Regions from separate parts of the Brevibacillus sp. 7WMA2 genome, predicted to be linked through region 1. Evidence: riboswitches for the same ligand, from Rfam matches in the RefSeq annotation. Region 1 holds a riboswitch; each other region holds the start of a gene.

What was found. A riboswitch is a leader RNA that binds a small molecule or an ion and turns the genes downstream of it on or off. The one in region 1 is predicted to bind S-adenosylmethionine.
Region 2: another riboswitch for S-adenosylmethionine. It lies ahead of GOP56_RS06355 (sugar ABC transporter substrate-binding protein); the one in region 1 lies ahead of GOP56_RS00985 (Na+/H+ antiporter NhaC family protein).
Region 3: another riboswitch for S-adenosylmethionine. It lies ahead of GOP56_RS09415 (ABC transporter permease); the one in region 1 lies ahead of GOP56_RS00985 (Na+/H+ antiporter NhaC family protein).

What each region holds. Positions count from the first base shown of each region.
Region 1 covers NZ_CP048799.1:189,438-193,721, forward strand. The annotation lists gene GOP56_RS00980 (ABC transporter substrate-binding protein) at 1-896, shown strand, start outside; gene GOP56_RS00985 (Na+/H+ antiporter NhaC family protein) at 1,259-2,608, opposite strand; SAM riboswitch class I at 2,703-2,808, opposite strand; gene pepT (peptidase T) at 3,109-4,284, shown strand, end outside.
Region 2 covers NZ_CP048799.1:1,743,628-1,747,911, reverse strand. The annotation lists gene GOP56_RS06365 (ABC transporter ATP-binding protein) at 1-69, shown strand, start outside; gene GOP56_RS06360 (branched-chain amino acid ABC transporter substrate-binding protein) at 136-1,356, shown strand; SAM riboswitch class I at 1,428-1,538, shown strand; gene GOP56_RS06355 (sugar ABC transporter substrate-binding protein) at 1,682-2,752, shown strand; gene GOP56_RS06350 (sugar ABC transporter ATP-binding protein) at 2,833-4,284, shown strand, end outside.
Region 3 covers NZ_CP048799.1:2,377,659-2,381,942, reverse strand. The annotation lists gene GOP56_RS09420 (MFS transporter) at 41-1,531, shown strand; SAM riboswitch class I at 1,698-1,799, shown strand; gene GOP56_RS09415 (ABC transporter permease) at 1,983-2,909, shown strand; gene GOP56_RS09410 (ABC transporter permease) at 2,913-3,866, shown strand; gene GOP56_RS09405 (ABC transporter ATP-binding protein) at 3,882-4,284, shown strand, end outside.

The DNA.
Region 1 (4,284 bases):
AGAAGGAATCGGCTTCAGTAGCAAGTAAGCAGGAAGGAGCATCCCAACAAGCAGGGGACACTGAGTTTAAAACGGTAAAAACCTCCCGCGGAGAAGTGAAAATTCCTGTACATCCAAAACGTGTTGTTGACCTTGCTTATGCAACCGAAGAATTATTAATTATGGGGATCAAGCCTGTGATGTCTACTTCAGGCCCTGATTTGCCGGATTATTTAAAAGGGAAGCTTGACGGAGTAGCGTTAGTTGAAACTAGTTCAGTTAAAGTAGAAGACGTAATGGCCTTACAACCGGATTTGATTCTTACAAGCAACCGCACTGAAAAGCTTTACGATCAGCTTACGCAAATTGCACCAACCGTTCAACTGGAAGGAGACTTTTACACTTGGCGTGAAAGATTCCCGGAAATGGCAAGTATTTTAGGCAAAGAAAAAGAAATGAACGAATGGCTTGCTCAATATGATGCAAAAGCGAAACAAATTGGGGATGAAATTAAAAAGCAATCGAAGGATGCAACCTTTGCTCTATATGTAACAAACGCTTCCCAATATCGTATCTATGGTAAGGCGCTTTTAGGAGATGTTTTATTTACTGATTTAGGCTTGCCTATGGCAGAAGGAGCTCCGAAAGAAAAGCTTGTAGAAATCGTATCGCTTGAAAATCTGTATAAGTTTGATCCAGACTATATTTTCTTAGGATTATACGGTAGCAATCTCGCTGTGGCACAGAAAAAGCTGGATGATATGCAGAAATCAGAGCTTTGGGGTAAGCTAAAAGCGGTTAAAAATGGACATGTTTATATGCTAGACAACCCTACATGGTCTCTTGGAACCTTCCCGCTTGGAAAAGAGAAAGCGATTGAAATGGTTCGTGATCTTGTTTTAAAAAAAAAGAACTAAAGAGTTTATTTCATTCAATGAAGCACGATAAAAATATGTGCTAGAACGTAAAGCTACCTTTTCTTTATGGAAGGTAGCTTTTTACGTTTCACCATGAAAGAACTGTTGTGAGAACAACAAGAATGAAGGAAGATAGATAGTGAATCAAAAGATGATAGGTCTTATTAGTTTTGTTTCGGCGAAGATACATAAACGCTTAGATTGATAGCTAAGGATAAAAATGACCAATAGAAAAAGCAGTAGGTTATACCTACCGCTTTTTTCATTCTACGTATTTCGTTTTCCTGACATTTATTATAACGATATTTTGAAATAAGTAGCATAACTCGTGTGAGTTGCTAGTGATGCAAGGTGAATAACCACTAGGATGTCTTGAATATAGCTTCTTCTTTCTCATTCAGTGGTTTTATGATACTAGCTTTTTTGGCATTCGATGAAAAACGTGGAAAGTTAATCACGATTGACACGATACCGCAAACAGCAACTAGCAATGGATAAAAAGCAAATGGCAATAGTTCGATTGGTGAGAGTGCAGCAAATCCTGCTGCTGTTAACATTTGAGCCCCGTAAGGAATGATCCCTTGTACGCTGCACGAAAATAAATCTAGTAAGCTTGCAGATTTTCTTGGATCGATTTCATATTGATCTGAAATATTTTTAGCAAGCGGACCTGCGAAAAGGATAGCGATTGTATTATTAGCTGTGCACATATTTGTCAGGCTCACAAGACCAGCAATACCAAATTCTGCGCCTTTTTTTGAGCGAATATTACGCGTCAATACATGTAATAGATATTGAATCCCGCCATTATGTTGAATAATCTCAATCATTCCACCAATGAGCATGGTTAGCAATACAAGCTCCATCATTCCACTAATCCCTAGTGTCACATTTTTGAAGAAAGTGGCAAGTGTGTAGCTTCCATCTATCATTCCGATGACACCTGATAAAACAGTTCCTCCCATTAGAACCACAAGTACATTCCAGCCAAGCAAGGCCGCAAGCAGCACTCCTGCATAAGGTAACACTTTGACCCAATTGAAGGTTCCAACTGTAATATTTGTATGACTTCCTAATGTAAGCACGATTAATAGGATGCAAGTTAAAATGGCCGCTGGTAATACAATTAAAAAGTTGGTTTTGAATTTATCTTTCATTTCTGTTCCTTGCGTGCGTACTGCGGCAATTGTCGTATCCGAAATAAATGATAAATTATCTCCGAACATAGCTCCTCCGACAACAGTAGCCATTGTGAATGCAACAGAGATATCAGTCTGTTGGCTGATTCCTACGGCAATTGGAGCTAATGCAGCAATAGTTCCCATGGATGTCCCCATTGCTAGTGAAATAAATGATCCGATTACAAATAAACCAACAACTAGAAGACCCTGAGGCAAAACGGAAAGGGCTAGGTTTACGGTAGCTTCAACACTACCCATACCTTTAGCTGTTTGAGAAAACGCACCAGCTAATACAAAAATTAATAACATAATAACGATATTTGGATTGCCTGCTCCTTTAGCAAATCGTTCTACCTTTGTGGTAAAACTGTCTTTTCGGTTCATGACTAATGCCACCGTACTCGCGATCAAAATAGCAACAATGATAGGTAGCTGATAAAAATCTCCAGTAATAATTCCAGAGCCAATAAATAGTGCTAAAAATATACCAAGAGGCAATAAAGCCAACGCACTTCCTTTTGTCTGATTCATCAATAACACCCTCTCTATTTCTACCTTTTTCTGAGAAAAAATGAAGAAGACCTCTTCTCGTGAGAAGAGGTCTTATATGGGATAAGAATCACTCTTCTCATCTTTCAAGCACATGCTTGCTGGATTTGGCACAGCACTCTAAATACGAGTCCGCTGCCGAGGCATCAAAGGGCCAGTCCCTCCGCCTCTCTTGATAAGAAGGTTTCATATTTTATTCTCGGATGCTTAAGCTTTTTCTACTTTACTCTTTTCTGAGAAAAATGTCAAATATTTTTTAGTGAAACTTAAATTATGCCGAGGATACTACAGCCTAGCTCCATTTTTTATCATCAATAGATTCTTAAGAAAGACTACTCCGCATATAGGAATGCTTGTACTTGTAGGTAAGCCGGTAATCCCCGATTCCAGTTGATAGGTTAGCAATAGGAGTAGCAAATGGAAATATCGCCCATCAAACGGTATAATAAAAAAAGATGTAATGAAAAAGGGAGTGAATTTGAGTGAAGCAGGATATCATAGAGCGTTTTACAAGATATGTACAGATTGATACACAATCCAATGCACAGAGTCAGACAGTTCCGTCTACACCAGGTCAGCTAGAGCTGGGTAAATTGCTAGTTGAAGAACTAAAGGCGATGGGACTTTCAGAGGTTACGATGGATGCAAATGGATATGTCATGGCGACACTCCCTACAAATACGGATAAGCAGGTTCCCGTAATCGGCTTTTTATCCCATCTAGATACTGCCACGGATTTTACAGGCAAAAATGTTAATCCGCAGGTTCACGAAAATTTTGACGGTAAAGCCATTACGCTAAATAAGGAACGGGGCGTTGTTTTATCACCGGAATTATTTCCAGAGCTACCGTCCTACAAGGGTCACACATTGATTACGACCGATGGGACAACCTTGCTTGGAGCAGATGATAAAGCGGGTATCACTGAAATTATGACCGCCATGGATTATTTGCTAAAGCATCCGGAAATTAAACATGGGAAAATTAGGGTGGCGTTCACTCCTGACGAAGAAATCAGTAGAGGGCCGGCTCATTTTGATGTGGCAGCTTTTGGTGCGAAATTTGCGTACACAATGGACGGAGGGCCACTAGGTGGCTTGGAGTATGAAAGCTTTAACGCCGCAGAACTCAAGCTTACTTTTAAGGGAGTTAGCACGCATCCTGGAACAGCCAAAAATAAAATGCTAAACGCTAGTAAGCTAGCAATGGAATTCCATGCACAACTTCCTGAAGAAGAGGCGCCAGAGTACACAGAGGGCTATGAGGGCTTTTACCATCTTAGCTCAATAAACGGTGATGTCGAACAAAGTAAATCTCAATACATTATTAGAGATTTTGATAAAGATCATTTTCATGCCAAAAAAGAGAAAGTAACAAGCATCGTGAAAAAGATGCAAGAGAAATACGGCGAAGAAAATATCAGCTTTGAACTCAATGATCAATACTACAACATGCGCGATAAAATTGAACCGGTTAAGGAAGTTGTTGACATTGCCTATGAAGCGATGAAAAACCTCAATATCGAGCCGGTAATCAGCCCGATCCGAGGTGGTACGGATGGCTCTCAATTATCATATATGGGTCTGCCAACGCCAAATATTTTTACTGGTGGGGAAAATTATCACGGTAAATTCGAATATGTTTCTGTAGATAATATG
Region 2 (4,284 bases), 1.6 Mb from region 1:
TTACTACAGGCGTTTGAGGAGGCAAGAGGCGGAGAAGCTTTCTCAGAAGATCGATACATTTTAGCATAAGCCGCCTTTTATATTTTTGAATATTCATAATATTCAACTAATTAAAAAGCGAAAGAGGGACAAGACATGAAAGTAAATCAAAAATCACTTGCAATCGTATCTTCAATTTTATTGGCTGGAGCAGCTTTGTCAGGGTGTGCTGGCGGGAATAATGCGACATCAGGCACTTCACAGCAGAAGGGGAGTGAGGGAGGAAGTGGCGCAGCAAGTGGAGACAAGATTGTGATTGCGTTAGTTGGTCCGCTCTCAGGTTCAGCTTCAGATTATGGTGACTCCGCCAAAGCAGGAGCCGAATATGCACTAAAATTAAAGCAGAAGGAACTACAAGACTTAGGCCTTAACGTTGAATTAAAACCTTTAGATGACCAAGCAGAACCTAAACAAGGTGTTGTTAACGCCCAAATGGCGATTAACGACAACGACGTAGTAGCGGTTGTAGGTCACGTGACTACGGGTTCATCCTTGTCTGCTGTAACAGCTTATGAAAAAGCTGGTTTGGTCATGGTATCGCCTTCTACAACAGGGCCGGAATTTACTGAGGGAGGTAAAAAAGTAGCACATCGTATTTGTGCACGCGACGACGAACAAGGAAGAAAAGCGGCTATTTATGCAAAAAATACCTTGAATGTAAAAAATGCAATGGTTATTCATGATAAACAAGCGTACGGTCAAGGCTTAGCCAATGAAGTAAAGAAGCAATTTGAGAAGGATGGTGTTAGCGTTCTAGGTTTTGAAGGCTTGACTGCTGGTGAGAAGGACTATAGTGCAGTGGTGAACCAAGTGTTAGCGAAGAAGCCGGAAATGGTCTATTTTGGCGGTTATTATGCAGAGGCAGGAATTTTAATTAAGCAGTTGCGGGAAAAAGGATTTACCGGTGTGTTTATGGGTGCTGATGGTCTTGATTCTGCTGAGATGTTTACAATTGCGGGACCTGCAGCAGAGGGTGTCGTGTTTACCTCCACTGTTGGTGACGTAAAAGCAACAGAAGAAGGGAAGAAATGGATACAGGAATTTGAAGGCTCAACAGGCAAAAAGCTGGGGATATTTACCTCGTTTGGCTACGATGCCATGGCTGTAGCTATCAATGGCATTGAGGAGGCGGCTAAAGCGAATGGAAACAAAAAACCAACTCGTGCTCAAGTATTCGAAGCCATTCACAAAACACAAGATTTTAAAGGACAGTTTGTACATGTTTCTTTCGATGATAAAGGTGACAATAAGAATGCGCAGGTGTTTATTTATACTTATGCAGGCGGTTCAAAGAAATTTGAAGGTGAAGCAAAATAATCTATTGACATGGATAAGGACCCAGGTGTAATATCTGTTGTAAGAAAAAACGTTACAAAATTTAAAATACTCTCTTATCAAGAGTTGGCTGAGGGACTGGCCCGATGACGCCCGGCAACCTAATGTCTGTTTGACAAGACATCAAGGTGCTACCTCCTGCAGGGAAACCTGAGAGATAAGAGGCGTAGTGGGTTTCCATATACACAAGCCTCTTTTCTTAGGAAAAGGGGCTTTTTTATATCGAGTAGTACTCAGCTATGACTGAACCAATGAGTATTGTACATTTTTTCACAAAAAGAGATAAATGAAAAAGGGGAGAAACAAGATGAAAGGTCTAATTAACAAAGGTTCCGTCTATTTATTCGCAATATTCTTTCTAATAGGAAGTGTGCTAAGCGGTTGTGGTGTAACCTCTACATCAAAAGCCGATAACGTGTCAGCATCAAGTAGTGAAACTGCTGGGGATCAACCTACGACAGATAAGAAAAAACGAATTGCGCTGGTGGTGCAATTTAATATTGGTTCGTTTTCATCTCAATATATTGCAGGCGTGAAGGAAGAGGTAGAGAAGCTGGGGGGAGAACTGACAGTTTTAAGCGGGGATAATGACCTTGCTAAAATGGCTTCACATGTGGACGCGGCTGTTACCCAACAATTTGATGGCATTTTGCTGGATCATGGACGTGCAGATAGCTTAGCACCAGGTGTTCAAAAGGCCTTGGCTCAAAAGACTCCAATTGTAGCTTTTGATACAGGATTAGATATTCCGGGAGTAACAGTAGTAGAGCAAGATGATATCAAATTGGCTGAACAAACACTAAACAAAATGGCACAAGACACAGGTGGCAAAGGAAATATTGTGAAGATATGGGTAGCTGGTTTTACTCCAATGGAACGTCGTCAAATCGCTTATAAGGCATTTATGGACAAAAATTCAGGCTTTAACGAAATTGCTGCATTCGGATCAGCTTCTGCTAACACGGCTCTTGATACGCAGGCGCAAATGGAAGCGATTCTGAAGCAGTATCCAAACAAAGGAGATATCACAGCAGTTTGGACTGCTTGGGATGAATTTGCTAAAGGTGCGACACGCGCGATACAGCAGGCTGGACGCAATGAAATTAAGGTATACGGCATAGATATGAGCGATGAGGATTTGCAAATGCTCCAAGACCAAAATTCACCATGGATTGCCACGGCAGCCGTAGACCCTTCTGATATTGGACGGGTACAGGCACGATACTTATTTAAGAAGCTGAAGGGAGAGCAGGTACCAGATAAGGTAAGCTTAAATCCTGTGCTAATCACACGTGAACAATTGCCTAAGGAGCCTGTGAAAATGGCAGATTTGAACAAGTACGTGAAGGAATGGGGCACCAGCACACAGGGTCAATAGGAAAGGTAGCGGTGAATGGGGTTTGGCATAGAGGTTGCCAGACCCCTTGTAAAATCCGCCCATAGAAGGGGAGAGGCACGTTGACAGCATTAGAGATGAAGGGGATCAAAAAAGCATTTCGCTCTGTCCCAGCTTTACGCGGCGTGGATTTTACTGTGAGACCTGGAGAAGTTCATGCTTTGCTTGGGGCAAATGGGGCGGGCAAGAGTACATTGATGAAAATCATGACAGGTGCTTATGCATTAGATGCTGGCCAAATTTTCATAGATGGAAAAGAAGTTAATCTGACCGAGCCGCAGGACGCCAAGGCACATGGTATCCAATGTGTATATCAGGAAGTGGATACAGCACTTATTGGATATGGAAGCGTAGCGGAAAATATTCTGCTGGAGGGCTTTGTAGAGAGGGGACGCTCTCCTTTTATTAACTGGCGAAGCTTGGAGGAAACAGCAGCCAAAGCACTCAAGCGGCTAGGACTCGATATACCTGTGCAAAAAAAGGTCGAGGAACTAACTTTATCCGAGAAGCAGTTGGTGCTTTTAGCTAAGGCGATTGCTCAAAAGGCTAAGATTATTATTTTAGATGAACCAACTGCTCCTTTAAGTCAAGCAGAAACGGTGCAGTTGTTCCAGATCATCAAACAATTGCGTGAACAGGGGATTGGAATCGTATTTATCTCTCATAGAATGCCAGAGGTCTTTGAGATTAGTGATCGAATTACGGTTTTACGAGACGGCGAGCTAGTCTTGTGCAAGCAGGCAAAAGAGACCAATCCGCATGAGGTTATTACCAGTATGCTAGGAAAGGCATTGTCTCAGGAATATCCCAAAGAGCAGGTCAAAATAGGAGAGCGGTTGCTTACGTGTAAAAATGTAGTGGCTGGATCACAAGTACGCAACCTTTCCTTTACGGTTCATGAAGGTGAAATTGTAGGGATTGCGGGTCTTGTGGGGGCAGGAAAGTCGGAATTAGCTCGGGTTCTATTTGGAGCTGACCCACTGACCTCAGGAGAAGTGTACAAAAGAGGGAAAAAGCTGAAATGTACATCGCCAAAAGTAGCTGTTGATGAGGGGATTGCCTTGATTCCCGAGGAGCGTAGGCGAGAAGGCATCATGGCAGAAGAATCCGTAGCTGTTAATTTAACAATGACTACCCTTCGTAACTATAGTCGATTCGGTTTCTTGCGCTCGCTGTTAGTAAGTGAAGCTGTAAAAGGGCTGATTCAAGCATTACAGATCAAAGTAGCTAACCCGCAGTTGCCTATTGGCTCATTAAGTGGAGGAAATCAACAAAAAGTAGTGATTGGGAAATGGCTGGCGACGGAAGCCGATATCTTTATTTTCGATGAGCCGACGAAGGGTGTTGACGTAGGAGCGAAATCAGAAATCTATAGAATCATCGGAAATTTAGCTAAAAATGGAAAAGGGATTGTGTATCTTTCTTGTGAGTTCGAGGAGCTTGTAGGGATTGCGGATCGCATTTTGGTCATGTACGACGGGTCCTTCGTTAAAGAACTAAGCCGATCACAAGCA
Region 3 (4,284 bases), 2.2 Mb from region 1:
CATTTCATGATTACGTTGATCGTTTAAGAAAAGAGGACGTATGATGGCTCAAGCGCAAAATAACAAGAAAAACCTCATAGGATTAACAGGTGTTCCATTGGTTATGGTACTTGGAAATTCAATGTTAATTCCCATATTGCCAACAATGAAATCGGAATTGCACTTAACTTCTTTTCAAACCAGTTTTTTAATTACTGCTTTTTCTATTGCGGCCGGAATCATTATTCCATTGGCTGGCTATCTATCTGACCGATTTAATCGCAAAGTGGTCATAACGATCGCTTTAACGTTATATGGCGCAGGCGGATTGCTTGCAGGCTTAGCGTCCCTATGGTTAACCAATCCCTACTGGTTAATTATTTGTGGAAGGGTGTTACAGGGAATAGGTGCAGCGGGAACATCACCCATAGCTATGGCTTTAGTAGGAGACTTATTTGATGGTGCCTCCGAAAGTAAAGCGCTTGGACTATTGGAAACCTCTAACGGGTTGGGTAAAGTGTTAAGCCCAATTTTAGGCGCTCTATTCGCCTTATGGACATGGTACGCAGTCTTTTTAGCTTTTCCGGTCATATGTGCAGTAGTTCTAACTATTTTTTTGCTATTGGTAAAGGAAAAGAAGCAAAACAAGCAACCCAAATCAGTTAAAGAGTACCTTGGCTCGATTGGCCAGATATTTAAACAAAATGGAAAATGGCTCATTCCAGCCTTTTTTATTGGTAGCATATGCTTGTCTACGCTATTTGGTGTGCTTTTTTATCTATCGGATTTATTGGAGGAGACCTATCAGATTGATGGTATTCTAAAAGGTGCCTTTTTAGCTATTCCCCTGCTGGCTCTGAGCATTATGGCATTTATAACAGGAGCTATTATTAAAAAGAGACTAACGGTAATGCGCTACTTTATTATTGCAGGGATGCTCTTACTGACCATTTCTTATGCTGGGGCAAGCTTTGTTTCTAACGTGTACTTCTTAATAGGAATTCTTGTATTTGGTAGCGTAGGAACCGGCATGATTCTGCCCTGCCTCAATTCTATGATCATTGGAGCGGTTACAAAGACAGAGCGTGGTATGATTACGTCTTTGTATAATGGTGTCCGGTTTATAGGAGTAGCGTTGGGGCCTCCGATTTTTACGTGGTTATTGGGATTTTCGACGAAAGTTATGTTTTATTCGATTGCTTCTGTCACGTTACTATTTGCTATAATTGCATTTTTTACTATAACGCCGCAAAAGGGCAGCAATTCTCAAGGAGCTTCGCAGGAGGGAACTGTTAAAAAGGAATCTTCAGCAGACGGGAATTCAATGGATTCGTCAAAATCAGCAGGTACTAAAAGTGAAGCCGAATCCTCTGCCAAGGAAAAGAATCTTTTGGATCAGAAGGCTTTGGATGAGATGACTTTGTTATTAGAAATGCGAGAGGAAACAAAAGATCAGCAAAAACAGGAGCAATTGAAAAAGGAACTGGGTTTTGACCTAGGAGATTTGTTTGAAAAGCTACTTACCAAAAAAGAAAAAGACAAAACGAAATAGATGCTTAGCCTCCAGGTTTTGGAGGTTTTTTTGTATTCTACTATTTCTATAAAAAAATGACTGCTAACAAAAATAAACAAAAGTAAAAACAAGGGTGGTTCTATTGACATTTCAAGTAACGATGATATGATAATGTATAAATTGAATCCGATAATTTTATAACAACTTCTTATCAAGAGCGGTGGAGGGACTGGCCCTATGAAACCCGGCAACCTTGATTCATTCAAAAGGTGCTAAATCCAGCAGAAGTATTTCTGAGAGATAAGGAGAATGGCAGATACATAGACATGAAGCCCTTCTTCTTAGAGAGAAGGGCTTTTTTGCATAGGTTTTTCACAGACAAATGAATCACAAAGGGCGGTCAAAGAGGAAAAAATGTATCCTTGCAAGCATATAACCAAGTATTCCGATATAAAAATAGGGTATTAGAGAAAAGTGGGGGAACTTACGTATGTATCTGTTAAAAAGAATATGTACCATGCTCATAACATTATGGATTATTGTGACACTAACCTTTGTCATTATGCATCTTATACCGGGTGATCCATTTGCTACTGATTCGCAAATGCTGCCGGCTGATGTCGTCCAAAATATGCGGGAAAAATATAATCTGGATAAACCAATGGCACAGCAATATTTGTTATATCTAAAGGATTTGGCCCAGTTGGATTTAGGACCTTCCATACAATCAAAATCACGTGATGTAAATACATTGATTGCTTCTGGATTTCCTGTATCGGCAACACTAGGTCTACAAGCGTTATTTTTAGCTTTATTTCTTGGTATTTCCTTAGGAATTATCGCAGCCCTTTATCATCATAAATGGTTGGATTACGTTTCGATGTTTATTGCGATCATAGGGATTTCTGTCCCAAGCTTCATCCTGGCTCCACTGCTAATCAAATTAGTTGCGGTTGAGTGGAAGCTTTTGCCGGCTGCCTCCTGGGGATCATGGAAACATTCAATCCTGCCGTCTGTTACATTAGCGGTCGGTCCTATGGCTATTATCGCCCGCTTTGTTCGGGCTAGCATGCTTGAGGTTTTTAGTCAGAATTACATGAAGACGGCAGAGGCAAAAGGCTTACCTACGTTTGCAATCGTGGTAAAGCATGGCATTCGTAACGCCTTGATACCAGTGTTAACCTTTATCGGTCCGTTGTTTGCAGCGCTGATTACGGGCACGTTTGTAGTTGAAAAAATCTTTGCCATTCCAGGCATTGGCAAGTATTTCGTAGATGGCATCTTTAATCGTGATTACCCAGTTGTGATGGGAACAACGGTTTTTTATAGCACGGTCCTGATCTTGTCGTTGTTTTTGATCGATGTGTCATACCGACTGGTGGACCCAAGAATTAAGCTAACGAGCAAGGGGGACTAACAGATGGCGCAATCTTCACTGCATTCTGAACAAGATCATCTTTTTCGACCTGTGGATAAACGAGTTTTTGAGAAGCATCAGATAGATCGTCCTAGCCTAAGCTATGGCAAAGAAATGCTACGAAAAATCATACAAAACAAGCTGGCGATGCTTGGTTTCAGTTTATTAATCCTTGTGGTCATGCTTTCGCTGATCGGTCCACATCTAGTAGCCTTCAGTCCAGAAAAACAAGATTTGATGCTTGGAAATCTCAAGCCTTCCGGTACTCATTGGTTTGGGACAGATGATTTAGGACGAGATATGTGGGCGCGCACCTGGGCAGGTGGACAGATTTCTCTTTTTATCGGCTGTATCGCAGCAACCATCGACTTATTGATTGGCGTAGCTGTCGGTGGAGTCTCGGGTTATATGGCAGGACGCGGTAGGGTAGGGGATCGTATTGACAGCATCCTGATGCGTATTGTCGAGGTTTTATATGGCATTCCTTATTTACTGGTTGTGATTTTATTGATGGTGGTGCTAGAGCCTGGACTGTCCACTATCATTATCGCCCTTTCTGTTACAGGCTGGGTTGGCATGGCTCGTTTGGTACGTGGTCAGGTCTTGCAGTTAAAACAACAAGAGTTTGTACTAGCGGCCGAAAAGCTAGGAACCTCACACGCCAAAATTATTTGGAAGCATCTGTTGCCAAATGCCTTAGGAATTATCATCGTGAATCTGACTTTTACGATACCTCAGGCGATCTTTGCTGAATCCTTTTTAAGCTTTCTTGGTTTAGGGGTACAAGCACCGAGTGCTAGCTGGGGAACGATGGCTAATGATGGTATAGGCGTGATTTTAAATGGCCAGTGGTGGAGACTGTTTTTCCCGGGCTTATCTATTTCACTAACGATGTTTGCCTTTAATGCTTTCGGAGATGGCTTACAGGATGCACTTGATCCTAAAAGTAAAAAGTAGAAGGGAGGGATAATCATGGGACATTTGCTAGAGATAGATGAGCTGGAAGTTGGGTTTACGACATATGGCGGTGAGGTTAAGGCGGTTCGTGGGATTTCGTTTTATGTGGACAAAGGAGAGGTGGTAGCCATCGTCGGTGAGAGCGGCTGTGGCAAATCAGTTACAGCGCAGGCAATCATGGGGATGGTTAAGGCAGGAAGCGGTGTTAGGACAGAAGGCTCTATTCGCTTTGCTGGACAGGAAATGACAGGTTTGTCTAAAAAGGAATTGCAGGAGATTAGGGGTTCTAAAATAGGAATGGTGTTTCAAGACCCAATGACATCACTAAATCCTACGATGAAAATCGGCAAGCAAATTGCGGAGGGCTTACGAAAACACCAAGGGCTCTCCCAACAGGCGGCACAGCAAAAAACGATTG